Regions from separate parts of the Allobosea sp. 05T433 genome, predicted to be linked through region 3. Evidence: predicted binding sites of a transcription regulator. Region 3 holds the regulator's gene; each other region holds the start of a gene.
The links. Region 3 encodes PhoB, which activates phosphate uptake and scavenging genes when phosphate is short. Its sites were predicted from a motif close to TGTCATNNANCTGTCAT; they were not measured.
Positions count from the first base shown of each region.

Region 1: the regulator PhoB is predicted to act here: its motif matches at 7,466-7,482, upstream of AC1DGP_RS05140 (DUF47 domain-containing protein).
Region 2: the regulator PhoB is predicted to act here: its motif matches at 3,099-3,115, upstream of AC1DGP_RS22785 (alkaline phosphatase).

Region 1 covers NZ_JBFTKS010000003.1:186,427-196,452, forward strand. The annotation lists gene AC1DGP_RS05105 (ABC transporter ATP-binding protein) at 1-450, opposite strand, end outside; gene AC1DGP_RS05110 (ABC transporter permease) at 450-1,286, opposite strand; gene AC1DGP_RS05115 (ABC transporter permease) at 1,283-2,260, opposite strand; gene AC1DGP_RS05120 (ABC transporter substrate-binding protein) at 2,423-3,979, opposite strand; gene AC1DGP_RS05125 (IclR family transcriptional regulator) at 4,209-5,012, shown strand; gene AC1DGP_RS05130 (NUDIX hydrolase) at 5,291-5,725, shown strand; gene AC1DGP_RS05135 (inorganic phosphate transporter) at 5,782-6,795, opposite strand; gene AC1DGP_RS05140 (DUF47 domain-containing protein) at 6,808-7,452, opposite strand; tRNA gene AC1DGP_RS05145 (tRNA-Ile) at 7,582-7,657, opposite strand; gene AC1DGP_RS05150 (methyl-accepting chemotaxis protein) at 7,779-10,026, opposite strand, start outside.
Region 2 covers NZ_JBFTKS010000018.1:72,005-82,030, reverse strand. The annotation lists gene AC1DGP_RS22800 (FtsX-like permease family protein) at 1-93, opposite strand, end outside; gene AC1DGP_RS22795 (ABC transporter ATP-binding protein) at 90-752, opposite strand; gene AC1DGP_RS22790 (hypothetical protein) at 787-1,251, opposite strand; gene AC1DGP_RS22785 (alkaline phosphatase) at 1,296-3,041, opposite strand; gene AC1DGP_RS22780 (SDR family NAD(P)-dependent oxidoreductase) at 3,362-4,114, opposite strand; gene AC1DGP_RS22775 (hypothetical protein) at 4,147-4,359, opposite strand; gene AC1DGP_RS22770 (hypothetical protein) at 4,979-5,347, shown strand; gene AC1DGP_RS22765 (Hsp70 family protein) at 5,344-7,836, shown strand; gene AC1DGP_RS22760 (ATP-binding protein) at 8,051-9,235, shown strand; gene AC1DGP_RS22755 (hypothetical protein) at 9,245-9,853, shown strand; gene AC1DGP_RS22750 (hypothetical protein) at 9,854-10,026, opposite strand, start outside.
Region 3 covers NZ_JBFTKS010000009.1:123,372-133,397, forward strand. The annotation lists gene uvrB (excinuclease ABC subunit UvrB) at 1-309, opposite strand, end outside; gene AC1DGP_RS14825 (DUF1801 domain-containing protein) at 495-911, opposite strand; gene greA (transcription elongation factor GreA) at 1,474-1,941, shown strand; gene AC1DGP_RS14835 (TIGR03862 family flavoprotein) at 1,951-3,168, opposite strand; partial or broken gene AC1DGP_RS14840 (YnfA family protein) at 3,243-3,541, shown strand; gene phoB (phosphate regulon transcriptional regulator PhoB) at 3,661-4,359, opposite strand; gene phoU (phosphate signaling complex protein PhoU) at 4,393-5,112, opposite strand; gene pstB (phosphate ABC transporter ATP-binding protein PstB) at 5,161-5,961, opposite strand; gene pstA (phosphate ABC transporter permease PstA) at 6,006-6,893, opposite strand; gene pstC (phosphate ABC transporter permease subunit PstC) at 6,907-7,878, opposite strand; gene pstS (phosphate ABC transporter substrate-binding protein PstS) at 7,974-8,999, opposite strand; gene AC1DGP_RS14875 (ATP-binding protein) at 9,100-10,026, opposite strand, start outside.

The sequences.
Region 1 (10,026 bases), on a different contig from region 3:
CTTGGCCAAGCGTTCGGGGTCGGGCAGGCCGACCTCGGTCAGCAACGCGAGCGCACGGGCACGGCGCTCGGCATTGCTGTGCAGGCCATGCGCCTCGAACGTCTCGACGATCTGGTCGGCCACCCGCATCACCGGGTTGAGCGAGGTCATCGGCTCCTGGAAGATCATGCCGACCTCACGGCCGCGCACGTCCTGCATCGCAGCCTCGTCGAGCGCCAGCAGATCGCGACCCGCAAGGCGGATCGCACCCGCAGCGGGCTTCACCGCCTTCGGCAGCAGCCCCATCACCGCATGCGCGATCATCGACTTGCCGGAGCCGGATTCGCCGACGACGCAGAGCGTTTCACCGGGAGCGATGGTCAAAGAGACATCCTCGACCGCGAAGGCGCGGTCGGCGAGGGCCGGGAGAGCTAGCTTCAATCCCTCGATCGCGAGAACGGGCGTCGTCATCACTCCCTCCCCCGCGCCAGACGCGGGTTCAGCGCGTCGTTCAGCCCCTCGCCGGCAAGATTGAGCGCAAGAACCGTGAGGAAGATCGCAAGGCCGGGGAAGAAGCTGATCCACCAGGCATCGATCAGGCGAGTGCGCCCGGCACCGACCATATAGCCCCAGCTCATCAGGTTGGGGTCGCCCAGCCCGAGGAAGGAGAGCGAGGATTCGAGCAGGATCGCCGAGCCGATCATCAGCGAGCCCATCACGATGATCGGCGCGATGGTGTTGGGCAGCACCTGGCTGAAGATGATGCGCGGCGTCGACTGGCCGATCGTCACGGCGGCCTGCACGTATTCGCGCGTCTTCAGCGACAGGACCTCGCCACGCACCAGTCGCGCCACGGGCGGCCAACTGACTACCCCGATCGCGAGCACGATCGAACCAAGCTGTGGTTGCAGGATCGCGACCATGACGATGGCGAGTGCGAAGCTGGGGATCGTCTGGAAGAACTCGGTGAAGCGCATCAACGCATCATCGACGAAGCCGCCCGCATAGCCTGCAATCGCGCCGAGCGGCACGCCGATCAGCAGCGCGACCACCGTCGAGACCACGCTGATCATCAACGAGACACGCGCGCCATGCACCAGCCCTGAAGCGATGTTGCGCCCCAGCGTATCTGTGCCGAGCGGGAAGCGCTCCATGGCGAAGGGTGCAAGGAACGGACGGCCGACCGTGCGCCATGGCGATTGTGGAAAGAGCGACGGCGCCAGCAAGGCGAAGACGATGACGACGAGCAGGATGATCAACCCGACCACCGCCCCGCGGTTGCGCGCGAAACGCTTAAGGAAGCTCATGATGTCGCCTCGATGCGCGGGTCGGCCAGCCGGTAGACCAGGTCCGTGAGGATATTGAAGCCGACGACCATGGCCGACGAGACGAAGAAGACACCGAGCAGCACCGAGTAATCGCGCTGCACCAGGGCATCGAACATCAAGCGGCCGATGCCGGGCCAGGCGAAGACCGTCTCGGTCAGCACGGCCCCGCCGACGAGCTGGCCCGCCTGCAGGCCAGCCAGCGTCACGACCGGAAGGATAGCGTTGCGCGCGACATGCCGGCGCGAGACGACCCCGGGTGAAAGCCCCTTCGCGCGCGCCGTCTTGACGAAATCGGCACCGGCAATCTCCAGCATAGAGGCCCGCATCATTCGCGCGTAGAGCGCCGTGAAGAACAATCCGAGCGTCAGCGCCGGCAGGAAGAGATGCTGCGCGATATCGAGCGCCCGAGCGAGGCCGGTATAGTTCGCGCCGATCGTCTCGAAGCCGACATTCGGCACGAGGCCGAGCTTCAGCGAGAAGACGATCTGGCTCATCAGCGCGATCCAGAAGAGCGGTGTCGCGTAGAAGACGAGGGCAAGCGTGGTGATGACGCTGTCCTGCCAGCGCCCGGCACGCCGCGCCGCAAGCGCGCCCATCAGGACGCCCAACCCCAGCGAGACGAGAAAGGCTGCGCCGGTCAGCAGCAGGGTCGCGGGCAGTCGGTCCAGGATCAGCTCGAGCACGGGCCTCTGCTGGCGATAACTGAAACCGAGATCGAGCGAGGCATAGCCCTTGAGATAGATCCAGAGCTGTTGGATCAGCGGCTGGTCGAGGCCAAAGCGCGCCCGCAACTGCTCGAGCAGCACCGCATCGGCCGCACCGGCCTCTCCCGCGAGAACCTGCGCGGGATCGCCCGGTGCGGCGCGGATCAGGAAGAAATTCAGGATCGCGATGGCGAAGAGGACGACGATCCCCTTCACCAGCCGGCCCGCGAGAAATTGAGCGAGGTTCATCAAAATCCTTCGGCGCTACGGACGGGCAAGATGACCGGTCCGCGTCTCCCCGAAAGGAGCACGCTCAAACCCGGGATGGTCTTCAGGAAGAGGCGCGTCACAGAGTAGTGGCGTCATGTCGTCCCGGATCGCCGCGACGCGACGTCCGGGACGGCAATGGCCTCACTCCTTCCAGGCGTCGCGGAAACCGTCATCCACGCCAATGCCGGTGGTGACGAGGTTCTTGACGTTGCAGCGATAGATCGTCGGGAAGTCCATCTCGAGCAGCCAAAGTACCGGCAGCTCGTCTGCCAGCAGCTTCTGCACCTTGGTATACAGCTCCTGGCGCTGCGCATCTGTCGGCGCGACGGCCGCCTCGGCGAAGAGCTTGTCGACCTCCGGGTTCGAATACCCGCCGACATTGGCGAAGGGATTACCCTTGGCGATGTTGCTCGAGATGTAGCTGCGCGCCACACCCATCGCCGGATCGCCGAGCTGGTAGAGGAAGTTGAAATTCAGGTCGAAGTCCCAGTTGCTGGCCTTCTGGGTCCAACCGGGCACGTCGGTGTTTTCGATCTGAATCTTGACCCCGACATCCTCGAGATTCTGCTTGATCGCCTCGGACCAACGGCTCCAGGTCTCGCCATAGGGCAGGTTGAGCAGCTTGATCGTCTCGCCCTTGTAGCCAGACGCCTTGATCAGCTCCTTCGCCTTCGCCGGATCGAAAGCATATGTCGGCACGTCGGACGAGTAGAAGCGCGTCTTCGACGAGATCGGCCCTGTCGGCAGCTTGCCGAGCCCGCCCCAGACCACATCCTTCCCGAATTCGCGATCGATCGCGTACATCAGGCCCTGGCGGAATTGCTTGTTGCCGAGGATGCCGTTGCGCACATTCGGCGTCAGCCAGGCATGCGGGGCGAACATCTCCCAGCCGTTGGTCGTCATGCAGGTATTGGGCAGCTTCGAGAGCCGCGCCACGTCGTAGACATCGACAGAGCCCCCGGTCAGCACGTCGACCTTGCCGGTCTCGTACGCCACCGCGCGCGCCGCCGCATCCGGGATGATCTGCCAGTAGATCTCGTCGAGGTTCGGCTTGCCCTTCAGCCAATAGTTCTCGTTCTTGACGAGGTGGATATAGGAGCCCTTCTTCCACTCCTTCAGCTTGAACGGACCGGTGCCGATTGGCGTGTTGTTCGCCGGATTCGCCCGATAATCCGTGCCGTCATAGATGTGTTTCGGGATCATCGGCGCCGAAGCGACTTCCTGGGTCATGATCATCGGGCCGAAGGGCTGCTTCAGTGTGATCTTGACCGTGAGATCATCGACCTTCTCGATTTTCTCGACCTGAGCGTTGACGATCGGCCGCCAGCGCGGATGAACCTCGCGCAGGAACTTATCGAGGGTGAACACGACGTCGTCCGCCGTGAAGGGCTTGCCGTCATGCCAGGTCACGCCCTCCTGGAGCTTGAAGGTGTAGACCTTCGCGTCAGGAGAAATCTCCCAGCTCTTGGCGAGCGATGGCTGCGGATTGAGCTTCTCGTCGTAACGCAGCAGCGACTCGTAGATATTGCCGGCGACCATGTTGGTCGGGCCATTCTGGTTCAGCCCCTGCATCAGCATTGGAGGCTCGGGCTGCACCACGACATGCACGGTGCCCCCCTTCTTCGGCTCCTGCGCGGTGGCTGCCCCGAGCGCGAGCACTGAAGCGGCAAGCGCCAGGCCAAGTCTCAATCCGGTCATCGTTGTTCTCCCGTTCCCCTGTGCCGGTTCCGGCAGCTGCGTGAGCGCACCGGGCACGGCCTCTCTTTTCGACTGGCATCGCGGCCTACCGGGATCGCACCCGAACATGTGCCGATTAGCAAGCTCCGCGCCATTGAAAGCCAGAGTCAAAATTCGTGTCAATGACTGACATGGCGTGTTATTAGACGACACGATGAAAAGTCAGGCGATTGGCGCTGCGAGAGGGCCGATGAACAGCGCAGGCGACAGCCGGACCGCGAAACTTCCGCCGGGCGTCCCGATCGTCAGGGCGCTCGACCGGGCCATTGCCCTGCTCCGCGCCTTCCGCCCCGAGCAACCACGCCTCGGGCTGAGCGAGCTCGCTCGCCAGGTCGGACTCGACAAGGGCACGACGCGGCGGCTGCTGCAGACATTGCAGCTCAACGAACTGGTCGAGCACGACGAACGCTCGCAGACCTATGCATTGGCGGTCGGGCTGATCGAACTCGGCAGCGCCGTCACGACCGGGCGCGAGCTTCGGGACGTGGCCGGCCCCTATCTGACCGAGATCGCCGAGAAGACCGGCGCGACCTCGTTCCTATGGGTTCATATCTCGGGCCGCGCACTCTGCGTGGACCGCGTGCGCGCCTCACTGCCGCATGTCGATGCGACATGGTTCGCGGTCGGTGCTCAGGCGCCGCTGAACTGCGGCGGCGGCCCACGGGTGATCCTGGCCTATCTCGACGAGGCGCAGCGGCGACAGGCACTGGCCCTGGAACTGCCAAAGCGCGCGCCGGCAAGCCAGACGGACCCCGACCTGCTCTGGCGCGAGGCTGATCGTATTCGCGCGCAAGGCTGGGAGCTGGCCGCCGACGACTTCTTCATTGGCTTGACGGGCGTCGGCGTACCGATCTTCGACCGCAGCGGCGCGCTTGCCGGCGCACTCAGCATCTCGTCGCTGACCTCGATCGTCGCACCTGAAGGGCGCCCAGCGCATCTCGATGCCTTGCAGGACGCTGCCATGCGCATCGGGGCGCGCCTTCTCCCCGCCTGATCGACGTCTGCCTAAGCAGCAGGCTAGGGAAAGGCAGCTGATTCCTGTATGGGACGCAAGGCGCGCGACGAACCCGCCAATCGGCGAGCGCGCTTGCCGACTGGAGCCGACGCTCGGGCTCTCAAGGGCTTCGAGCGTTCATTTCGCTGCAATGAAGCATGGCCATCACCGCTGAGGCGGTCAATCCACGGCCTTTAAGGCGTTGGACGGCTATTCGATATTGATTTGCCGGCTTTCTAACATAGGTTCTGTTTACGGATGGGAGGGCACAGGTTTCGATGAAGAAGGCGAAGTCAGGATTGGGGAAGCCGCGCTCGCAGATCGCCGCGCTCCCCATCCGCCGATCGCCGACGGGGGAGCCGGAGCTTCTCCTGGTCACGACACGCACGACGCGGCGATGGATCGTTCCCAAGGGCTGGCCCATCAAGGGCAAGAAGAACCATGAGGCTGCGGCGATCGAAGCGCGCGAAGAAGCCGGCGTGATCGGCAAGGCCCACAAGAAGCCCGCGGGGCGCTACATCTATTGGAAGCGGATGAGCGACCACTTCGTTCTCTGCAAGGTGGCGCTCTATATTCTTGATGTCGAGCGTCGGCTTGAAAAATGGGCCGAGCACAATCAGCGGCTTTCGCACTGGTTCACGCTTGAAGATGCTGCCGAGATTGTCGACGAGCCCGGCCTGAAGGCTGCGATCCGCGCGCTGAAGTTGAATTGACCGACGCTGCGGGTTGCGCAGACTCAGCGCCCCTCGGCGGCGCCTCCTGATCCCGGTCACCGCCCGGTCAGGAACAGGCCGGAGACAAAATAGGCGATAGCCGAGATCAGTCCTGCCATCGGCATCGTCACGATCCAGGCGAAGACGATGCCGCGAGCCACCCCCCATCGCACGGCCGTCACGCGCCGGGCGGCGCCGACACCGATGATCGCGCCTGTGATCGTATGCGTCGTCGAGACGGGGATGCCGAGATAGGTCGCCATGAACAGCGTGATCGCGCCGCCCGTCTCCGCGCAGAAACCCTGCTGGGGTGAAAGCCGGGTGATCTTCGAGCCCATGGTGTGAACGATCCGCCAACCTCCACAGAGCGTGCCGAATGCCATGGCCGCCTGGCAGGAGATGACGACCCAGAACGGCACCGAGAACGTCTCGCCCATCATGCCATGCGAGAACAGCAGCACCGCAATGATGCCCATCGTCTTCTGCGCATCATTCGCCCCGTGTCCGAGCGAGTAGAGCGAAGCCGAAACGAACTGCAGCAGCCGGAAGGTGCTGTCGACCTTGATAGGGGCCACGCGCAGGAACACCCAGGAGACGATCAGGACGAGGACCAGCGCCAGGGCGAAGCCGATGGCCGGAGACATGAAAATCGCGACGAAGGTCTTGCCGAGCCCCCACCAGACGATCGACGAGAAGCCAGCCTTGCTCAGCCCGGCCCCGACCAGTCCGCCGATCAGTGCATGCGACGAACTCGACGGAATGCCTGCAATCCAGGTGACGACATTCCAGACGATGGCGCCGGTCAGGGCACCGAAGATGACACGGTCATCGACGATGGCGGTCTGGACAATGCCGGACCCGACGGTCTCGGCGACATGCAGGCCGAAGAACAGGAACGCGATGAAATTGAAGAAGGCAGCCCAGAACACCGCCCAGCGCGGCGCCAGAACCCTGGTCGAGACGATGGTCGCGATCGAATTGGCCGCATCGTGAAGTCCGTTCAGGAAATCGAACAGAAGCGCGACCGCGATCAGGAAGACCAGGGCAAAGGCGACGCTTGAGAAATCCACCGGGCCAACCGCCTAGAGATGTTCGAGGACGATACGGCTGACGCGCTTGGCGACATCCTCGAAACGGTCCACCACCTTCTCGAGATGGTCGTAGATCTCTGCGCCGACGATGAAACCCATCGTGTCCGAAGTCTGGTGCGCCTTGAACAACGCCTTCAGGCCCTGGTCGTGCAGTTCGTCGGATCGCTCCTCGATGGCCCGGATATCCTTGGCGAGTGCGCCGATCGAAATCGCATGTTTCTTGATGTCGCGCAGCATCGGCAGCAGCACGACGACGCGCTCGGACGCCTGGACGATGACCGCCCCGAGTTCCTTCATGCAGGGCTCGAAGCTCGTAACCTCGAACAGCGTGATCGCCTTTACGGTCTTCTGCATCTGGTCGATGGCATCGTCCATCGAACCGATCAGCTCCTCGATATCGCCACGGTCGAAGGGCGTGATGAAGGTGCGGCCGACTTCCAGCATTACCTCCGCGGCGATCTCGTCAGCGCGATTTTCCTGGAAAAGCACCTCGGTGCAACCTGCCTCCACCGGGGTTTCGCCCCTGAGGAGGCCGTTCAGGGCCGCGGCACCTGCCACCAATGTCCTGGAATGGCTCTCGAACAGGTCGAAGAACTTGGGCTCCTTGGGCAGGAGCTTCTGAAACCAGCCGAGCATCGGCGCCTCGTTATGTCATCGATCCGTCACAATCGCGATAAGCGGTTGGTATATCGCTGTAAAGCGGCATGCGCGATCGCACGGGGCGTAATCCCGAGGGCGGCCGTCGCTAGGTGATTGAGAGGGAAATGGTGGGCCGGGCCGGATTCGAACCGGCACCGGCGCTGTTATGAGCAGCGAGCTCTAACCGTTGAGCTACCGGCCCGCTCTTCGCCTAACACCCTCGCCTTCTGTCCCGCAAGACCCCAGGTAGCCCCCGCAACTGAAACGGCCCCGCTGCGTCTCGCGAGCGGGGCCGTTAGCAATGGTTGGATGCAGTGGATCGCTCAGGCCGCCCGGGCGACCGACGCCCCGCCGTGCCCGGCGACGTGTCCCTCGCGGAACTGGAAGCGCCCGATATGTTCGGTCAGCGCGCGGGTCTGCTCATCCGTCAGTGCGAGCGCGGCATTCGTCTCCTCGACCAGCGCAGCATTCTGATGCGCCATCGTGCCGATGCCGTCGATCTCGTTGTTGATGGCGGAAACGTCGCTTGCCTGGCTCCGCGCCGTTTGCGAGATGCCGTTCATCAGTCCGGAGAGATCGTTGACCGAGGACACAATACTTTCGAACATCGCCGAGGTCTCCTCGACGAGGCCGACACCGACCGCGACATCGCCATGCGCGGCCTCGACCAGGCGCTTGACGTCGTTCGAGGCATCCGCCGAGCGCTTCGCGAGACTGCGCACCTCGGCCGCGACGACCGCGAAACCGCGGCCGCTGTCGCCGGCGCGCGCCGCCTCCACTGCCGCATTGAGCGCCAGCAGGTTGGTCTGGAAGGCGATCTCGTCGATCATCGAGATGACTTCCGAGATCTTGTCCGACGACGCGCGGATGCGGCGCATCGCGTCCAGCGCCGAGGCGACGACCTTTTCGCCCTGCTGGGCACGCTGCTCGGCGCTCTCGGCCATGCCCATGGCTTGCGAGGCCTCGTCGGCCGTCTTCTTCACGGTGCCCGCGAAGGCGCCGAGCTGATTGGTCGCCATCGAGACAGCGTTGCTTTCTTCCGTCGTACGCTCGGCGAGGTCGGTGACACCATCGAGAATCTCGCTGGTCGCACTGCGCACGGCCGAAACCGTATCCGAAAGACGCGCGAGCGTGCTTTCGAACTCTTCGGCGAGGCCGTTGGCGCCGTCCTTGAGCTCGGCGAAAGCGCCGTGATAGCTGCCCTTGACCCGGGTCGAGAGCTGGCCAGCCGACAGTTCGGCCAGCACTTCGCAGGTTTCCGAAAGCCCGGCCTGGACGGTTTCGAGCAGGGCATTGACGGAACCCGCAAGCGCGTTGAGCTCGGCATCTGCGAAGCTTGCCGAGACGCGGCGGCTGAAGTCGCCGGCGGCCGCGGCCTCGACCACCTGGCCGAAGGCTTCCCCCAGCTCCTGCATCATCTCACGACGGCGCTGCTGCGCCAGGGCCTCGTCCTCGATCTTCGCAGCTTCGGCGGCTCGCAGCGCCAAGGCATTGTCGCGGAACAGCAGCACGCTGCGCGCAATGTCCGAGATCTCGTCATTGCCCTTGGTCTCGACGGTTGCGTCCAGCTGCCCATCGGCAATGGCCCGTGTCGCCGTCCACAGCTTGTTGAGACGGCCGACGATCATCGGGCGGACATAGAAGAGCGAGAGCGCCAGCGCGACGAGCAGCGAGCCGAGGCCGATTGCGCCGAGCCACCACTTGCTGTCCTCGATCAGGTTGCCGGTCGACGTGCCCGCGGAATGCGCCTCGTCACGAGCCGCCTTGACCAGCGTCTCGACCTCGCGGCGCACCACTTCAGCCGCGCGATTGAGGTCCGACAGGCCGGCGCGGATTGCGCCCTGAGTCACGATGTCGCGGTCGCGCACATCGAAAAGGCCGCTGCTTCCTTCGGCGACGTTGAGGATCGCATTGACCGAGCGCACGCGGCCCTGGTTCGGCACGATCTTCTCAGCGTCGGCGAGGCCGGTGCGGACAAGCTTGGCAATGGCCTGGAAGCGTTCGCGCGCGGTTCCAAGCTGCGAGCTGTCGCTGATCTGGGCGATCTCGCGCAGGATGCCGCCGAGCTCGCTGACATCGGCCTGTAGGCTTCTGGCCAGGTCGAAGGCCGTGAAATCGCGGCCGGCGAGCGATTTCAGAGCCGAGGTCAGCTCGTCGCCCGACAGATTGGCCGCATTCTCGATGCCATAGGCAAGATTGAACTTCGCCTCTTCAGCCTCGGTTCCGACAGCCCTGACGAAGTCCTCTCGGGCCTTTCCCAGGGTCTCGATCGCGATCTGCGCCTCGCTGGAGTTGCGCAACCGCTGCCCCGTCAGATCGTTCAGATCGTTGATCTGCCGTGAAAGTTCGTCGATCGCCTTCTGGGCCTTTGCCTTGTCCTGCCCGCGATCGGAGATCTTGCGCAGCAGTTCGAACTGCTTGGCTTCAATGAGATCGAGCTCTCCCGTCAGCTCGGACCGCTCCTTGGCATTCTGGACTTCGCTGAAACGCGCGGCGAGTGCCGTGGATTTCGTCGCCGCCTGCGAGAGCTCGAGCGCCAGCTCGACCACCGGCATCTTGTTCTCGATCATG
Region 2 (10,026 bases), on a different contig from region 3:
GACTGCAACCGCCAGCGCTATCAGGACGACAATCGCGGCCGCCGTCCAACGCAGGGCGCGAAGATCGGCGAGGATCATTGCGAAGGGGTTCATGCGGCCTGCTTCGCAATCGGAGACGCGGCCTTGATGTCGAGCCGATGCTTCATCCGCGCCAGGAGCGCGGCATCATGCGTGGCGCAAATCAAGGTGGCGCCGGCCTCAACGGCCGCATCGACCAGCAAGGCGCCCACCTCATCGGCATGGGCCGCATCCAGACTGGCCGTGGGTTCGTCGGCGAGGATCATGGCAGGCTGCCGGCAGACCGCGCGGGCAATCGCAACCCGCTGCTGCTCGCCACGTGAAAGTACTCCTGTCCGGCGGCGCAGATCAGTGAGACCCATGCGCGCGGCGACGGTCTTGGCATGCTCCCGCTCGGCCGGGCCAACCCTCCAGGATGAGAAGGTCGTGGGCAGCGTGATGTTGCCAAGGATGTCGAGTTCCGGGATCAGGTGGAAATCCTGGAAGACGGAGCCGAGCGTCGAGAGACGCCAGCGGTCGCGATTGCCGGGCGACAGGGAGGAGATCTCCGTCTCGCCCCATGAGACCCTGCCTGTGCTCGGCACGATCAGCCCGGCAATCAGGTGCAGAAGCGAGGTCTTGCCGGAGCCTGAGGGGCCGCGCAAACCGATATGAGCGCCGGAAGGCACTGTGAGTTCGGGAACGTCCAGCACGCGGAAAGGGCGCCCGTCGCCGCCGCGATGGTCGAGTGTCACGTTTGAAAGCCGCAATGTCCGAGCGGCGGATCGCTCAGGCGAGTGTGAAGCGGGCATCGACGAGTCTGATCTGGCTGACGAAGCCGGTTTCCTGATCCGTGGCCGAGCCTATCTCCAGCCGACCCGACACGACGACCTTGCGACCGGCGCTGACCATTGGCGTGATCTCCTTCATGAAGACGACGACGATGTCGACTGGCCAGTCGGCATCCGATTGGCAGAACGGGCAGATCGCCAGCGGCTCGCGCGTGAGCACGAAGAAGTGGCTTTCCGGCTTCAGCGGAGGCGCCATGTAGCCGGTCAGGCGTACCTCTTGTCCGCGCAGGGCCGTGACGCGGTCCGAAAACTGGAAGCCGAGCACGCCGAAGGATCTGTAGAGGCCGTCGAAGGCGATCGTGGCCGGCTCCGCCGCTCGGACATCCCTGCAAAGCAGGGCCACCGCGAGACCCGTGAGGGTCACGCGGCGGGTGGTCAGCATCTCATGGCGTTGCCGTTGCATCGCTCGTCCCTGTCGGCGGATGGCCGGCCTACTTGCCGCCTTACTTACTTGCCGCCCAGCGCCAGTGCTTCCGCCATGACGCGGAAGACATAGGTGTTGGGCTTATGGCCGCGGAACTTCTCGGCGCCCGGGCCCATCGCAGTCAGGATCACGTCGTCGGCGGAGTGGACGCCGCTATTGGCGTCGAAGGGCAGGTTGCCTGTCCGGCGCGCGGCCAGCGGGCCGGTGCAGTCCTTCTCGTTCGCGATATTGGTCTTGCCATCCGGGCCCTTGACCGCCGGCACGCGTTCGCCGGTCATGTCCGGGCGGCCGGTGTCGCAGGTGTCGGGATAGCTGCCATAGACCACTGCGAGGCGGCGCGAGGTGTCGACCTTGGTGGGGTAGCCGTCCACGTCGAGCGGGCCGTAGTTCGGCGGCACGGAGTCGGCGTAGACGCCGAGCTTGTCGCGCAGGAGCTGGCCCGGACGGTCGTCGTCATAGGTGCCGATGATCGAGATCGGATGGGCGTGATCGGGCACCACGATGATCAGGGTGTCGTTGCGGTCGCCGGCGAAGTCCTTCGCCACCTTCACCGCGTTGTCGAGCATGATCGTATCGAACACCGAACGCTCCCAGTCGAGCGAATGGCTGTACTTGTCGATGCGGGCCGACTCGACCATCAGGAAGAAACCGTCCTCGTTGCCCTTGAGCATGTCGAGCGCAGCCTTGGTTTGCTCTACCACGTCCGGCTGGTCGGGGAACTTCGAAACCGTGCCCTTCTTGGTCAGCCGCAGATCGAACGCGCCGTCGATGTTACCGGTGTTGTAGAGGCCGAGCAGCTTTTTCGAGCCGGCCGCGACAGCCGCGTTCATTTCCGTCTTGGTGGTCGCGAGCGTGTAGCCCGCCTCCTTGAACTTGGCGATGAAGTCGAGCTCATCGGTCCGCTTCGAACCGTGGGTCGCCTTGGACAGGAAGTTCGGGGAGCCGCCGCCCATGATCACGTCGGGCTGCACATCGTGGAACATCTTGACGATGTCGTTGAAATCCGAGCGGCGGCGGGTGTGGGCCACCATCGAAGCCGGGGTCGCGTCCTCGATTTCCGAGTTGGTGACGACGCCGATCGCCATCTTGCCGCGACGCTTGATCACCTCGGCGATGGTCTCGACCTTGGGATGGTCGAGCGTCAGGGCGTTCTTGGCGCAGTAGACGCCGAGTGCGTTGACGCAGGATTTATGGCCGGTGGTGTAGGCATGGGCGGCATTGGCGCTGTCGGTCACGATCGAGTCCGTGCCCGAGGTCGAGATCAGCGCCATGTTGGACATGTCGTCCATGGCGAGCTCGCCATTGTAGCGACCTTCGTCCCAGCCCTTGGAGAGAATGCGGGCCGCGGTGCGGTTGGCGACCGACATGCCGTCACCGATGAAGAGGATGACGTTCTTGGCGCGGCGCGGCTGGGTGGTGGCGAAGACCTCCCATTTGACCGTCGCCTTGTTGGTTCCCTGCTTCGCCTCGACGGTATAATTGCCCGCCGGAAGCGTCGCGCCACGCAGCCACAGCGCCGAATGCTTCTGGCCTTCCTCGTTCTGCATGAAGGTCGTGGCCTTGCCGAAGATTTCGGCGGCCGGCTTGCCGTTGATCGTGACCGCGACATCGGCCGAGGTCGGCGCGTTCGGGAACTCGACCTTGAAGTCGAAGCGCGAGCCCTCGAGGATTTCGGCACGGTTGATGGGATAGATCGTCTGCGCGGCGACAGGGGCCGCAGCGAAGGCGCTGCCAATTGCTACCGCATGCCAAAGCGTTCTCAGTTGCATCCCCAACCTCCGATAATCCGTGATCCCTTGGATGGGGTGAGCTAGTTGCAGCCGCACATGACAGGATGGCGACAGCCCTGCATGTTGTTGAATACCATCCGACCACGCCTGCCCCAACATCAACAGGGCATCCAGGGACGGCCTGCCCGACCGATGCGCGGTTGCACCATTCCGAAGACGGGCGACCTCGACGCCCGCGTCCCGGGCATGAGCGACGCGAGGGCGCGTCCCGAGCCGCCAGCGCGTGCCCCGATGGCCGGCCCGTGTGAGATTGCCAGGGGCCGATCGTGGCTCGACCTCAGGAGGCGCTGCGGTTTCGCCTAGCAGGCGAAGGACAACCTGGCGCCGCCGGATGCTTCGATGGACTGTCCGGTTACCCAGCGGAATTCGTCCGAGAGCACGGCTGCGATCACGGCGCCCACATCGCTGGCCTCTCCGAGACGCCCCAACCCCGTCTTCTCGACGATGGACTGAATGATCTCCGGATAGCGATCGAACGCATCGTCGCCGATCCGGGTCCTGGTGGCGCCCGGCGCAACGGCGTTCACGCGGATGCCGCGGCGGCCGAACTCCTTGGCCATGTAGCGGGTGAGTACGGTCAGGCCGCCCTTCATCGATGCATAGGCGGAATAGCCCGGCTCCATGCCGCTCTGCAGGGTCGAATTGCTCGTCACATTGACGATGGCACCGCCGTCAGCAAGCACTGGAAGCAGAGCCTGGGTCAGAAAATAGGGTCCCTTGAACAGCACCCGCATGAAGGAGTCGAAGAGCTCCTCGCTGGTGTCCTCGAACAGGGCCATCTGTCCGAAGCCCGCATTGTTGACGAGGTAGTCGAAGGAGCCTGCGTTCCATTCGCGCTGCAGCATTGCCGTTGCCTCATCCCGGAACGCCGCGAAGCTGTCGCTGCGCCCGACATCCAGGTGCAAGGGAACCGCCTTGGCGCCCCTTTGCCTCGCTGCCTCGACCACATCGCGCACGCGATCCTGGCGCTGCTGACGCCGACCGCGCGTCGTGTCGCGGTCGGCGTCAGTCGGCGTTCCGGCGCAACKGCCGGTTTGGCACGCCGCAGGGATCGAAGCTCTTCCTTCCCAGGTGAGGGATCGGCTCAGGCCTTGATCGTCGTCGACTCCTGGCTGGTCCGGCCGAACAGGTCCCGCGCCCCGACGCGATAATGCCCCTCTGATTGGGTCGCATGCAGGTAAACGCTCGACAGCAACCCGACCGGGTTGATGACCTGCCACGGCCCGTTTTCCGTCGCGCTCCAGAGCACGTCGAAGAGCTGCGCGCCGCCATGCGCCGCCGGCTCCCAGAACAGCACCGTGTTGCTGCGGCCGTTGAGGCCGCCGAAACGGCGCCTTCAGCCCTGTCGGCGCCTGAGGCACCTCGCCATCGCGCCGCACCAGGGCGACGAGCGCGGCCGAAGGCAGGGGCATGTCGAGCGGCAGCGTGCAGCTCGTCTGTGCCCCGCCAATCTGGAGATGCTCGATCGTCAGAGCTGGCTCCTGGGCGAGTCGCATCGCCTCCAACTCGACCGGGTTCGCCGGCCGCAACGCGCAGCAACGGATCATCATCGAGTCCGATGTGATGCTCCGCGCCACGACGCCGTCTGACTGCTAGAGGCAAGTTCCTCGCACGAGTCACCGTCATTTTTGCCGGTGCTGGCGTTCTCGCACGGGGCGCACGGATCAGGGCGAGGCCTGACGCTGCTGAAATGCAGCCGCTTGCAGGTATTCAGCCTTCCGACTCTGTCCGTGCTCGGGGAAGGCCAATCTCGCCATGCGGCCCATGCGCCGAGCAAGTGCGCCTCATCGGTTTGCGAAGGGGAAGAGCGTGAGCAAGCCATTGCAGTCGAATACGAATCTCATACAATTCTAGCGTGTGGCTATTTCCGGCTGCGCCGGTCATGCCAAGAGCCGTCTTACCCTACGGAAATGTCGATGGATCCCGATCAGGCGGCCAACAGGGCCGAGGACGCGCTTCTTGAGCTCGCACTTGAAAGTTGGCGTTTCCAGAAGCTCTTCGGGCGAGCGTTGTCCAAGCTGGACCCACTGGAAGCAACACGGTTCACGAACCAGCATCGATATTTCCTCGGAAAGGTCGAAAGCTGCCTGGGAGCATCGGGAATGCGCCTGGTGAACCTCGAAGGCCAGCAATTCGACACCGGGACCGCCGCCACGCCCCTCAATATTGCCGATTTTGGACCAGACGACACCTTGGTCGTCGCGGAAACGATCGATCCGATCGTGATGAATTCTGCCGGCCTGCTGCGCATGGGCACGGTCATGCTCAAGAAGGTTGGAAGATGAGCCACTACGTCGGCATTGATCTGGGCACCACCAACAGCGCAATCTGCTCCTATGACGGGGAGACCGTCCAGCTCTACAAGAGCCCCGAGCAGAACGACGTGACGCCGTCGGCGATCGCGATCGACCGGCGCGGCAACCGCTATATCGGGCAGCGGGCCTACGAGAACGCACCGCGAAATCCGGACAGCACTGCCATGCTGTTCAAGCGGCACATAGGTACCTCGACGCCAATCCGCTTGCCCTCCGTGGGCATTACCATGACACCCGAGGAATGCTCTTCCGAGATCCTTCGCACGCTGTTTGGCTATCTGCCGGAGCAGATCCGCAACGACGAGACCGTGGCCACCGTGATCACCGTGCCGGCGGCGTTCAACCAGATGCAGAAGGACGCCACGATCGAGGCTGCGCGCGCGGCGGGGCTCGGCAAGGTGGCCCTGATGCAGGAGCCCGTTGCGGCGGTGATGAGCGTCATGCGCAGTCGCCAGGGCGATGGGATCTTCCTGATCTACGACCTTGGCGGGGGAACCCTGGACATCGCCATCGCCCAGAGCATTGGCGGCCGCGTGAGCCTTCTCGGCCAGGGCGGCATCCAGATGTGCGGAGGACGGGATTTCGATCGCATGATCGTCGACAACCTCGTCATGCCCTGGCTTCAGCAGACCTTTGCGTTGCCCGAGGGGTTCTCGTCCCTGCCCGAATACAAGCTGCTGCGTCGTGTCGCGGAGCGGGCGGTGGAGAAGGCGAAGATCGAGCTTTCCAGCCGGGACAATGCGGTGATCGGGGCACAAGAGACGGAATGCGGATGCAAGGACCTGGCGGGTACCGAGATCTATCTCGACGTCAACATCACCCGGGATCAGCTGGGTGGGCTGATCGAGGGCAAGGTCAAGGAATCCGTCCAGGCGGCGCGTGACACGATCGAGCACGCAGGTCTCACTCCACACGACATCGAACGTATCGTCTTCGTCGGCGGTCCGACCCAATACAAGCCGCTGCGCGAGCGCGTCGCGTTCGAGCTTGGCATCGCGCCGTCAACGGACGTGAATCCGATGACGGCGGTTGCCACTGGCGCCGCCATCTTCGCCGAGGCCATCGACTGGAGCGCGCATAGCCGGGGCCGCAAGAGTTCCAGGGGGAGCGTGAGCGTCGGGTCGACACTGGACCTGACGGTGAATTACGCCGCACGAACTCCGGATCAGAAAGCGAAGATCGCGCTGAAGCTCGGATCACCCGCGGCCCCGGGCTCGTCCTTTCAGGTCGACAGTCTCGACACCGGGTGGTCTTCGGGCCGCGCCGAGATCAAGAACGGCACTGTCATCGAGGTGCCCCTTTCGAAGCGGGGCGAGAATACTTTCAAGATGTTCGTCTTCGATCCTGCCGGAGGGCCACTCTCCTTGGCGCAGGATCGCATCGTCATCACGCAGACGGCCGCTACCATCGACGCCATCCCTGCCTCCCACTCGATCGGCGTCGAGGTCCTGGATACCGTTGGCGACATCGCCAGGCTTCATTACCTGGTGAAGGCCGGAGACCAGCTGCCGGCTCGTGGTGTCCAGCCATTCAAGGCTGCTGAGGCACTTCGCGCGGGAGCCTCCGGGTCATTGAAATTCAAGCTCTGGGAGGGGGATATCGATCATCCCGTCTCGGACAATACGTTCATCGGCCTGTTCGAGATTACCGGCAATGACTTCGTCGATGGCGTCATCCCTGCGGGGGCGCCGCTCATCCTCACCTACGAGATCGGCGATGGAGGGAACATCGACCTGAAAGTCGAGATTCCGGCGATCGGTGGGTCGTTCCAGAGCGACAAGAACTTCTATTCCCGCGCTTCCGGAATGATCGACTACAGCAGTGCCGCGAGGCGCATCCTGGACGAGGCGTCGCAAGCGGCCGAACAGCTTGCGGAGGTCTCTGCCAAGGTCGACGACCCGGCGCTCTCCGAAGCGCGCGAGAGGCTGGAGCTGGCGGCTTCGATCAGTGAACAGGAGAGCGATCCCGAAGTCGCCAAGCAGGCCTCCGACAACGTCCAGAGGGCGAAGAGCCTGCTGGCCTCCGCTCGAAAGGCGAATTTCCGCGTCATTCGCCGCATGGAGTTGGATCAGGTCGTTGCGTTCTTCCACGACATGAGGGCCTTGGCAAAGCCGGCGGAGGTCAGCTCCTTCGAGGCCTTGCAGGCAGCCACGGAGCGTCTGATCGGTACGCCCGGCCATGGGTTCGAGGCCAATCTCCAGGAACTCCGCCGCAAGATCGGCACGATCCTTCGCCGCCAGGACTGGTTCATCGTGGACCGCTTCAAGGACTACGCCTCCGCGCCCCATCTCTTCACCGATCCGAAGATGTTCGAGCATCTCGTTGCCGAGGGGGAGCGCGCCATTGCGGCAGGCGATATCGAGGGATTACGGGCGGCGTTTCACGGCCTCGGTGGCATCCGGATCGTTTCCGCGGAGGCCGACGATCTGATCGCGATGACCAATATCGTGACCGCCTGACATGTCCACGGATCCCTGGCTTCCGATCGGTTTCCAAATCGCGCGCGGCGTAGGCGCTGGCCGCGTGATGCATTCCGGGCCGGGCTGGCAGATCGTCAAGGCGGATGGCGGCGGTCTTGTGCTGCTGATACGCGGCACGCTGCTTCACAGGTGGTTTCAGGATCGGCTGCTCGACGAGGCCGAGGTGTTGAAGGTCACGTTCGGCGAGAATCGGATGGGCGCGATCCTGAGCGAGCGATCGTTCGCGCTCGCGCCCCTGGATCGATGTGCTTCGCCGCGGGACAAGGTGGAGGCACTGTCCTTTGCCGCCGCTATGCGGCAGACGCGCGCTCGCTACCGCGATGGCTCGTTGGAGCGCGCGCTCTATGTGGAGAAGCTGTCGCGGATACTCCCGACCCATGCCGAAGATGCCCTCGCGGGCGACGCGCTCGTTCTGGGTTCGTGGCTGACCGGCGGCTTGCGCGTCTCGGTCGATCCCATGTCCAATGTGCAAAACCTGCTCTCTTGGATGTCGGTCGATCAACTCGCCGATGTGATCCGCGCAGCAGGATTGGAGCCCACCGGCGCCATGTTGATCCCGCGTGCGGAGGCTGAAGCCGCTGAATTCGCCCGAACCGCGGCTGCGAAGGCGAGCGATGGCCGCCTCCGCCTGCCGGGAAGGACGGCGCTCGAGGATTTCTTCAACGACCACGTCGTCGACATCGTCCAAAATCGGTCGCATTACACTGCGCTCGGCATCGGCAACCCCGGCGCGATCGTCCTGGAGGGCCCGCCAGGTTGCGGGAAGACCGTGGCTGTCGAGCGACTGATCGCCCATCTTGGCTGGCCCCATTTCGCCGTGGATGCGAGCAGCGTGGCCAGCCCATACATCCACGAGACCAGCCGGAAGGTGGGGCAGTTGTTCGAGGCCGCGATTGCCGCGGCTCCATCCCTGGTGGTCATCGACGAAATGGATGCGCTCCTGTCCGAGCGCGACGCGGGCGGCGGGCAACATAGGGTAGAAGAGATCGCCGAATTCCTGAGAGCGATCCCGGAAGCGATCAAGGCGGGCGTGCTGATTGTCGGGATGACCAACCGCGTCGACATGATCGATCCGGCGATCCTCCGTCGAGGACGCTTCGACCATGTCGTGAAGGTCGACCACGCTGATCAGACCGAGATGCTCGATTTGTTGCGGGCTCTTCTGGACGGCGTGCCGCTGGCGGATGGCGTGATTCTCGAAACCTATGCAATGCGCCTCGCCGGGCGGCCTCTCTCTGACACCGCCTTCGTCGTCCGTGAAGCTGCGCGACTTGCGGCTCGCGCCCGTATGAGCACCATCGACGATGCATCCTTCTCGAAGGCCGTTGATGCGCTCCCGCAAAGCGGGGCGCCCAAGCCACGCGTCGGCTTTGTCTAGGAGGGGGCGGTGAGTGACATCGACGAAAAGGTGCCTCGAGGGTTCGCGGGATTGACGGCGCTTGCCTCCACGATCTCCGCCGCGCCGACGATCGCGTTGCCGCCAGCTTCCAGCGCGCGCCCCTCTGATCCCGAGGCCCGCTCTCATCAGGGGCGTCGTTCGACTGGTCCTGGATTCTGGACCGGAAGCCGGAAGACGTGGGCGCTCGTCATAGCCGGCATCTGTGTCCTGGCATACCTAAGTGCAAGACCGCAGTCATCGAGCTATGTGCCTCCCTATACGGGTGGTTCGACAACGTCGGCCCTTCCACGAGCAACGCCGCTCCGTAGTTCAGAGTCGATGAAGATCCCGTCTGTCGGTCAGGGTTTGACGTTCTCAGTCGCAGAGATAAGGTATTGCCTTGCGGAGGTGATCAGGCTTGATCATATTGAAGCGATTTCTGACCTAAAGCGCGAGGTGCATATTCGGAATTTGAACTTGCGGATCAATGACTATAATTCTCGTTGTACACGCTATCGCCATCGCGCGTCCGATATGACAATTGCCAAGTCGGACGTTGAAGCGATGCGCGCCGCACTACGATCTGAAGCCGCTGAGCAGATGCTTGCCTGGCGCTGATCAGTTGAAGATCTCGGAAATCCTGTCCGTGCCTGTCTTGAAGAAGGTGCGGATAAGATGTTCCAAGACAGGTACGTTATCGTCGCTCTGGTAGGAAAGGCGGACATAGACCTTCTTGTCGGCTCGCGAGCCCAGGACGAAATGCCCGTCCTCGGTCCAGATGTTGACTTGAT
Region 3 (10,026 bases):
GGTGACGGAGGCAGCGGTCTCGCCCTCGGCCTCGCCGAAGGCAGAGGCCGCGTCGCCTTTCTTCGGCTTTTTCTTCAGCTTGGTGTCGCCGGGGCGCGGCTCGCCATAACCGGCCTGCGGCTGGTCGCTGAAACCGGAGGCGCCGCCCGGGACCGCCCTGCCGCGGTTGATCGCGGGATTGAGCAGATCGGCGAGATAGCCCTCGAGCGGCTTCAACTCGGGCTTGGTGGCCTTGGAGTTCGGCGTGCGCGCGGAGGCGGGCTTTTTTGCAGGCTTAGCCTTGGCGGTCGTGTCGGAGCTTTTCGGCATGGCGGCAATATGGGGCGAAACCGGGCGGAGCGCGAGGGGTACGCCGTCGCAGCAGGCGGATAACTGACAGCAGGTGACAGGAGTACACCGTGGCAGGAGAAGCCGGATTGAAGCGGTCCCGGGGGTGGGCGCGATGCAAGTCCGGCTTTCATCGCGCGCCGGCGCATATCGAGACGGAGCGAGGCTTATCCGCGGGACTTGGTCTTGCCGCAGCCGCCGGACATGTTGAGGGTCACGGCTGCGCGAATGAGAGCCTTCAATGCCCCTTCGTCAATCGTCTCACCCTCGTGGATGTCGATGGCCCGCCTGGTGTTGCCATCCAGACTGGAATTGAAGAGGCCCGATGGGTCGTCGAGTGAGGCCCCCTTGGCAAAGGTCATTTTGACGACGCTCTTGTAGGTCTCCCCAGTGCAGATCAATCCGTCGTGGGACCACACCGGAACCCCTCGCCATTTCCACTCCTCTACCACCTCAGGATCGGCTTGCCTGATCCATACGCGGAGCTGGGAGAGCATCTTGCCTCGCCAGTCGCCCAGCTCGGTGATCCGCTCGTCGATCATCCGAGACGGGGAGTTTTCGTTCTGGGACTCGCTCTGGCTCATGATCTTCCCTTCTCTCCGGAACTCTCGCTTCTGGGATCGGGCCAACCGTCTGCTCGAGATCGCAGCGCAACCTCTCGAAGAGGCTGGGCCGGCCGGTAAACGTCTTGGAGAGCACGGTGTGTCTGCACGGATCACAACGCATAACTCTCTGGCTATTGATCTGCATTCATAATCATTGGGCTATACGTCAGTCAATCGAAGCCTGCGCGCGCAACGATCGCCGTCGGGTCTCGCAACTCAGGATCAAGGTGGCCGCGACGGACGGCCGACGCAAGCGCGGCGCTCTTCCGGCATCGGCTGCCCCCTTGGGAACGGGACTGCGCTCGTGATCGGGGGCCAGGGGCAGCGCGCGATGGCTCTGCTCTTGATGGTGCGGCCGGACACGGGGGTGTAGACTGTTCGGGTCTTGTCTTCGGCAGTGCCTGATCCCCATCTCCAAGTGATCGCCGCTTCAGAGTCCAGCATCGGGTTGGCGCTGCATCGCAAGCAGTCGTGAGGACGTAACACTGAAAGCTGTGGTCCGGTTCGCCGGATGTGCCGAGATCAATAGGAGGAGGCCAGAATGACTCGCGCCTTCGTCAAGGAAGCAGAGGAAAGAGGGACCCTGGACGAGCTGCCGGACCGGCCAGTCTCGCCTCACCCGAACCTCGTGACGCCTGAGGGGCTCGCACAGATCGAGGCCCAGCTGGCGCGCTGGCATGACGAACACGCGGCGGCGCTGGCCGGAGGCGACCGCACCGAGATCGCTCAGACGCGGCGCGAGTTCCGCTACTGGGCGGCGCGGCGCGCCAGCGCCAAGCTGGCCCCTGCGCAGGAAAGGCACGACATCGTCCGCTTCGGCTCGACAGTGACGATCCGCCGGGCCGATGGGCGCGAGCAGAACTGGCGGCTGGTCGGCGAGGACGAGGCCGATCCGGCACACGGAACGCTGCCCTATGTCGCGCCGTTGGCGAGCGCGCTGATGGGCAAGGGCATTGGCGAGAGCGTCAGCATCGGCACTGAGGCGGTCGAGATCATCGCGATCTCCTGAGGCGATCGTTCAGCTATCCGCGAGCCAGGCCTGAATCCCTGCTGCAGCTGCGACTCCGGTCGCGAAACAGGCCTGCAGCAGATAGCCGCCGGTCGGCGCCTCCCAATCCAGCATCTCGCCTGCGACAAAGGTACCGGGCAAGCGTTTCAGCATGAAGCCTTCCTCGACCTCGGCCGCGGCGACGCCACCGGCGGTGGAGATCGCCCGCTCGATCGGTCTGAGACCGGTGAGCACCAGAGGCGCGGCCTTGATCAGTGCGGCCAGCCTCTCCGCGTCTTCGGGGAGTGGCCCCTTCGCCGCTTCGCGCAGCAGCGCAATCGCGGATGGAGCAAGACCTGCAGCCTTGCGCAGATGATTGCTCAGCGTCACGCCCTTGCGACGATGCGCGAGGCGCTGGACCAGCAGTGCCGCCTCGTGATCGGGCCGCAGATCGATGGTGATGACCGCCCTGCCCTCGCGCAGGATCGTCTCGCGAATCGGGGCAGAGAGTGCATAGACCGCGCCGCCTTCCAGACCCGTCGCATCGATCATCGCCTCGCCGGGCACGGATTGGCCGCCGAAGCTCAGGACGATGCGCTTCAACGGTACTCCGGCAAAACGCTCTCGCATGGTCTGGGACCAATCGACCGTGAAACCGCCATTGGCCGGGCGCAGCGGCGCGATCGCAACGCCGCGCGCCGCCAACAAGGGTGCCCAGCCACCATCCGAACCCAGCCGTGGCCAGCTCGCACCGCCGAGCGCGAGCAGCGTCGCGTCGGGCCGCGCCTCGACATCGGCGCCATCGCGGCTCCGGAACGTCAGAGCTCCCGCTTCGCTCCAGCCGGTCCAGCGCTGCCCAGGCGCGAAGGCGACGCCGAGACCATCGAGCCGGCGCAGCCATGCCCGCAGCAGGGGCGAGGCCTTCATGGCGCGCGGGAAGACGCGGCCGCTGCTGCCGACGAACGTGTCCTGCCCGAGCGCATCGGCCCAGTCGCGCAGGGATTGTGGCGGGAAGGCGCGAATGGCCGGCTCCAGCCAGGCTTGCGCATCGCGATAGCGGGGCAGGAACCTGTCGAGCGGTTCGGAATGGGTAAGGTTCAATCCGCCGCGCCCGGCCAGCAGGAATTTGCGGGCCGGCGAGGGCATGCGATCGTAGATCGTGACGGTGTCCCCGGCTGCCGCAAGGCGCTCGGCCGCGATCAGCCCGGAGGGCCCTGCTCCAATAATGGCGACGTGATGTGTGGGCATCGGTCCGGCTTGCCGTCAGCGCGCCCTGCGGTCAAGGGTAATCCCGCCCCGAAGGCCATCGACAGGGACGAACCATGCCGACCATCGCCGCCTATTTCGGCGCAGCCATTCTCGAAATCGCCGGCTGTTTCGCGTTCTGGGGCTGGCTCCGGCTCGACAAGCCCATCTGGTGGCTCGTACCCGGACTGTTTTCGCTCGCCCTGTTCGCCTGGCTGCTGACGCTGGCGGAGAGCGAAGCCGCCGGACGGGCCTATGCCGCCTATGGCGGCGTCTACTCTGGGCCGTGGAAGGCTTTCGCCCCGACCGCTGGGACATTATCGGTGGGCTGATCTGCCTCGCCGGCGCGGCGATTATTATCGCAGGGCCGCGCTAGGGTATCGGCCCGAAAGGTGGATTGCGGTTTTCGGGAAGGCCGATGCAACCATAGACGGTTAGATCGTCGGGCGGATTCGATATCCGGCCCGATGATCCAAGTCCCCGATGATCCAAGTCTCAGCTCCGCGCAAAGGTCTCGTCGAAGGCATAGCCGGCACCGCGCACGGTCCGCAGCGGGTCCTTGGCGTTGTCAGGAGTGATCGCCTTGCGCAGCCGGCCGACATGGACGTCGACGGTGCGCTCGTCGATATAGACGTCGCGGCCCCAGACCGCGTCGAGCAGCTGGGCCCGGGAATAGACCCGCCCCGGCGCCTGCATCAGGAATTCGAGCAGGCGGAACTCGGTCGGGCCGAGATGCAGCTCGCTGCCTGAGCGGCGGACACGGCGGGTGGTGCGGTCGAGTTCGAGATCGCCGGCGGCCAACAGGCCGGCGACATGACCCGGCTTGGCGCGGCGTAGCAACGCCTGGATGCGGGCGATCAGCTCGGGCAGCGAGAACGGCTTGACGACATAGTCGTCGGCCCCGGTGGCGAGGCCGCGCACACGCTCGGTTTCCTCGCCGCGGGCGGTGAGCATGATGATCGGCACCCGCTCGGTATCGCGACGGGTCCGCAGCCTCCGGCAGAGCTCGATGCCGGAAAGGCCCGGCAGCATCCAGTCGAGCAGCACGAGGTCCGGCGTATGATCGCGCAGATGCAGCTCGGCATCGTCGCCACGCGCGACGCTGTCGACCTCGAAGCCCTCGGCTTCGAGATTGTAGCGCAGCAACAGGGTCAGCGGCTCTTCGTCCTCAACGATCAGGATGCGTGCAGGCATGTCTCACTCGGTCCCAAAGGTGTCGGGCGCCGGTCACTCACCGGTGGCGGCGTCCAGAAGGATATTGGTCGTGTCGAGCTTCGGGCGGGCTGCGTCCAAGGCTTCGCCCGTGACGAGATAGTGGATCGTCTCGGCGATGTTGGTGGTGTGGTCGCCGATGCGCTCGACATTCTTGGCGCAGAACAGGAGATGCGTGCAGAAGGTGATGTTGCGCGGGTCTTCCATCATATAGGTGAGCAGCTCGCGGAAGAGCGAGGTATAGAGCGCGTCGATCTCATCGTCGCGGCGCCAGACCTCCATGGCCTTCTGCTCGTTGCTGACGGCGTAAGCGTCGAGCACGTCCTTGAGCTGGGCCTGAACCAGGCGGCTCATATGCTCGAGGCCGACGACCGCGCGCGACGGCGGCTGGAACTGGCCGGAGATGGCGACCGCGCGCTTGGCGATATTCTTGGCGAGATCGCCGACACGCTCGATATCGGCGGCGATGCGGATGGCGGAGATCAGCTCGCGCAGGTCGTTGGCGAGCGGCTGGCGCCGGGCGATGGTGAGCACCGCCTTCTCCTCTACCTCGCGCTGCAGATTGTCGAGGCGCTGGTCGGCGCTGATGACCTTCTGTGCCAGCCCGGTGTCGCGGCGCACCAGGGCGACTGTCGAATCGCCGAGCATGCGCTCCGACATGCCCCCCATCTCGGCCAGGCTGCGGCGGATCCCCTCGAGATCGGCATCATATGAGCGGACGATGTGATCAGTCATCGCGGCGTATCCTTTGTCGGCAAAGCAGTTGGAAGGCTGGGCGCCGGTTCAGCCGAAGCGGCCGGTGACGTAGTCCTGCGTCTGCTTCTTGTGCGGGTTCATGAAGATGGTGTTGGTGGCGTCGAATTCGATCACCTCACCGAGATACATGAAGGCGGTGTACTGCGAGATACGCGCCGCCTGCTGCATGTTGTGGGTGACGATGACGATGGTGAAGTCGGTCTTGAGCTGCTCGAGCAGGTCCTCGATCTTGCCGGTCGAGATCGGATCGAGCGCCGAGGTCGGCTCGTCGAACAGGATGACTTCCGGCTTCTGGGCAATGGTCCGCGCAATGCAGAGGCGCTGCTGCTGGCCGCCGGACAGGCCCATGCCGGAGGTCTTCAGCTTGTCCTTGACCTCGTCCCAGAGCGCGGAACGGCGCAGCGCACCCTCGACGCGGTCATCGAGCTCGGATTTCGGTGGCTTCTCGTAGAGGCGGATGCCGAATGCGACATTGTCGTAGATCGACATCGGGAAGGGCGTCGGCTTCTGGAACACCATGCCGACGCGCGAGCGCAGCTCGTTCACATCGATATCGTTGCTGATGACGTTGCGGCCGTCGAGCAGGATCTCGCCGGTGGCGCGCTGCTCGGGATAAAGCGAGTAGATCCGGTTGAAAATGCGCAGCAGGGTCGACTTGCCGCAGCCCGACGGTCCGATCAGGGCCGTGACATGGCGGTCCCGGAAGTCGAGATTGATGTTCTTCAGCGCCTTGTGCTCGCCGTAGTAGAAATCGAGGTTCTTGACCGCGATCCGGACGGGGGCCTCGGCATCAAGCGCTTGCGGGCTCAGTTCCAGCGTCGAAAGCATCGACTTGTTCCTTCAGATCGAACGCGACGAGGGTTTAAGGCCGTTCATTTGCCGCCCCGCACGATACGGCGGGCGATAAGCGAGAGGCACAGGATCGAGACGGTGATGATCAGCGAACCGGCCCAGGCGAGTTGCTGCCAGTTCTCATAGGGGGCGGAGGCGAACTGGTAGATCGTCACCGGCAGGTTGGAGACGCCGCCGACGAGGCTGGGCGAGAACCAGAAATTGTTGTTCAGCGCAGTGAAGATCAGCGGCGCCGTCTCGCCGGCGATGCGCGCCAGGGCCAGCAGGATACCGGTGACCATGCCGGATTTCGCCGCCCGCCAGGTCACGCTGGTGATGACGACCGAAGGCGGGGCGCCGAGCGCAGCACCGGCTTCACGCAACGAGCTCGGCACGAGGCGCAGCATGTCCTCGGTGGTGCGCACGATCACCGGGATCGCGATGATGCCCAGCGCCACGCCGCCGGCCCAGCCGGAATAGCCGCGGAATGGCTCGACCAGGATGACGTAGACGAAGAGGCCGATCAGGATCGACGGCGCCGAGAGCAGGATGTCGTTGATGAAACGGATCAGGTCCGCGAGCTTGGAGCCCTTGCCGTATTCGGCAAGGTAGGTGCCGGCGAGCACGCCCACCGGCGTCGCCACGGCGATGCCGAGGAAGGTCAGCACGATCGAGCCGACAATGGCGTTGGCAAGGCCGCCCCCCTCGCTGCCGGGACCGGGCGTCACCTGGGTGAAGGTCGCGACGGAGAGCCCGCCGATCCCCTTCACGAGCAGCATGCCGAGAATCCAGAACAGCACGAAGATGGCGAGAAGGGTGAAGCTGGTGGCGATGATCTTCATCGCCCGATCCGCGGTGCGGCGCGCGGGGCGGACGCGGCCCCAGACCTGATGAGGCGTCGTTGCGGGCGGGGTGACGGCGCTGTTCATGGCCAGGCTCCGCTCAGAAGGACTTGACGCGCGCGACAAGGATACGCGCGATCACGAGGACGACGAAGGTGACGAAGAAGAGGATGCAGCCGAGCGCGATCAGCGCGTTGAGCTGCAGGCCCATCGCCTCGTTGAATTCGTTGGCGATGCGCGAGGCAATGGTCGAGCCGGGGTCCATGATCGAGGCCGAAAGCCGGTTGGCATTGCCGACGACGAAGGTCACCGCCATGGTCTCGCCAAGCGCGCGGCCAAGACCGAGCATGATCGCGCCGATGATCGAGACGCCGGCCTGCGGCACCAGCACATGGCGCACGACCTCCCAGGTCGTGGCGCCGATGCCATAGGCGCTCTCACGCAGCACGGACGGGATCTGCTCCAGCATGTCGCGGGTGATCGAGGCGATGAAGGGGATGATCATGAAGGCGAGGATGATGCCGGCCGTCAGGATGCCGAGCCCCGAGGGCGAGCGCGAATACAGCACGGTGCCGACCAGCGGAATGCCTTCGACGATGTTCGAGACCGGGATCTGCACATAGGCCGCGAAGAGCGGCACGAAAACGAAGAGACCCCACATGCCGTAAATGATCGAGGGCACGGCGGCGAGCAGCTCGATCGTCGTCGAGACCGGGCGCTTGAACCAGGGCGGCGCGAGCTGGGTGAGGTAGACGGCGATGCCGAGCGAGAGCGGCACGCCAAGGACCAGCGCGATCAGCGCGGTCGACAAGGTGCCTACGATGGCAGGCCAGGCGCCATACTGCTCGTTCTGGGTGTCCCAGACGCTGGACGTGATGAAACCAAGGCCGAATTCGCGGAAGGCGGGCCAGCCGCCGATGATCATCGAGGCGATGATGCCCGCGAGCAGCACCAGCACGAAGAGCGCGGCGGCCCGGCTGGCATTGCGGAAGACAATGTCGAAGGTGCCCTTTGGAGTGCGGCGAATGGCGGGCGCGCCGGGCGCGGCCATCTGGTCTGTCACGGCAGCCATCCGTGGTTACTCCGGTCGCATAAGAAGCACGAGGAAACGGGTCTCACAAAGTCGAACGCGAGGCGGGAACAACCCGCCTCGCGTCATAGCATGGATCAGAAGATCGGCTTGCCAGCCGGGTCGGTGGCGCCCTTCCAGGCGGCGCGGACCTGATCCTTGACGTTGGCCGGGAGCGGCACGTAGTCGAGATCGAGCGCGAGCTTGTCGCCGTTCTTGAAGGCCCAGTCGACGAATTTCAGCGCGGACTGCACCTCTTCGGGCTTCTCCGGCTTGGCATGGACGAGCAGGAAGGTGGCGGAGGTGATCGGCCAGGCCTGGGCGCCCTTCTGGTTGTTCAACGAGATGCCGAAGCCGGGAGCCTCGTTCCAGTTCGCATTGGCGGCAGCGGCCTGGAAGGACTTGTCGTCCGGAGCCGGGAACTGGCCGTCGGCGTTCTCGACCAGCGCATGGGCCAGTTTGTTCTGCTTGGCATAGGCGTACTCGACATAGCCGATCGAGTTCGCGACCTGCTTGACGGAGGCCGAGACGCCCTCATTGCCCTTGCCGCCGATGCCGACCGGCCACTGCACGGCCGTGTTGGTGCCGATCTTCGACTTCCAGTCCGGCGAAACGCGCGAGAGATAGTCGGTGAAGACGAAGGTCGTGCCCGAGCCGTCCGAACGATAGACCGGGTTGATGTTGGCGTCAGGCAGGGTCAGGCCGGCATTGATGGCGACGATCTTGGGATCGTTCCACTTCTTGATGGTGCCCTGATAGATGTCGGCGATGATCGCGCCGGTGAGCTTCAGCTTGCCCGGCTCGACGCCGGCAATGTTGACGGCCGGAACGACGCCACCCATGACGGTCGGGAACTGGATCAGGCCGTCCTTGGTCAGGTCCTCGCCCTTGAGCGGGGCATCGGTCGCGCCGAACGCAACCGTCTTGGCCTTGATCTGCCGGATACCGCCGCCTGAGCCGATCGACTGATAGTTGAGACCGATATTGGTCTCCTTCTTATAAGCTTCAGCCCATTTCGAGTAGATCGGGAAAGGGAAGGTCGCGCCCGCGCCGGTAATGTCGGCGGCCTGGGCAACGCCGGCCAAGCCGATCGTCGCAGCCGCGAGAATGAGAATTTTGCGCATTAGAGGAGTCCTCGTCTGGGTCGCAGTCTTTAGCAGCCCCGCTAGAACACCTTCCATGTGACAGACAGATGACAGACCGTCACGTTCGCCGTCACATTGGTCAGGACGGGCTCCGCATCATCGCGCCGAGGCGCGGCAGGATCGCCTTGAAGAGGGCGCCCTTGCCGTACTCGCTCTCGATGGTGAGACGGCCGCGATGGCGTAACACGATGTGCTTGACGATGGCGAGACCAAGGCCCGTGCCGCCGGCCTCGCGGCTCGCGGCCGTGTCGACACGATAGAAGCGTTCGGTGAGGCGGGGCAGATGCTCGGGCGGGATGCCTGGCCCGTCGTCACGAACGCTGACGCTGGCTTCGCTCGCGCCCTCGACCACATTGATTGCAACCACGCCGCCCTCACGGCCATATTTGATGGCGTTCTCGACGAGGTTCTCCATCAGCCGCAGCAACTCGTCGCGGTCCCCCGCGACTTGGACCGGCTGGGTCGGCGTCTCGAGCTTCAACGCCACCTTGCGCTCGCGTGCCATCAGGGTGAGCGAGTCGACGATCTCGCGCGAAATCGCGGAGAGATCGACAGGCGTGTCCGGCGCGAGATGGGCGCGCAGCTCGATGCGCGAGAGCGAAAGCAGATCGTCGACCAACCGCGCCATGCGCAGACCCTGTTCGCGCATGATGGCGAGAAAGCGGTCGCGCGCGCCGGTATCGTTGCGCGCCGGTCCCTGCAGGGTCTCGACGAAGCCGAGAAGGGAGGCGAGCGGCGTGCGCAGTTCGTGGCTGGCATTCGCCACGAAATCGACGCGCATGCGTTCCGTGACGCGCAGCTCACTCAGATCCTCGAAGGTCAGCACCACGGGATTACGCCAGACGCCGCCGGTCAAAGCTGCGATGTGGATGCGGAATGTGCGCTCGACCGGCACGCGCTCGACCAACTCGATGACCCGGCGCCCTCCACGGCGCGAAACCTGCTCGATCGCGTCGATCAGGTCGGGGTCGCGCAGGACGAGCGTGAGCGACTGGCCGCGTTCGAG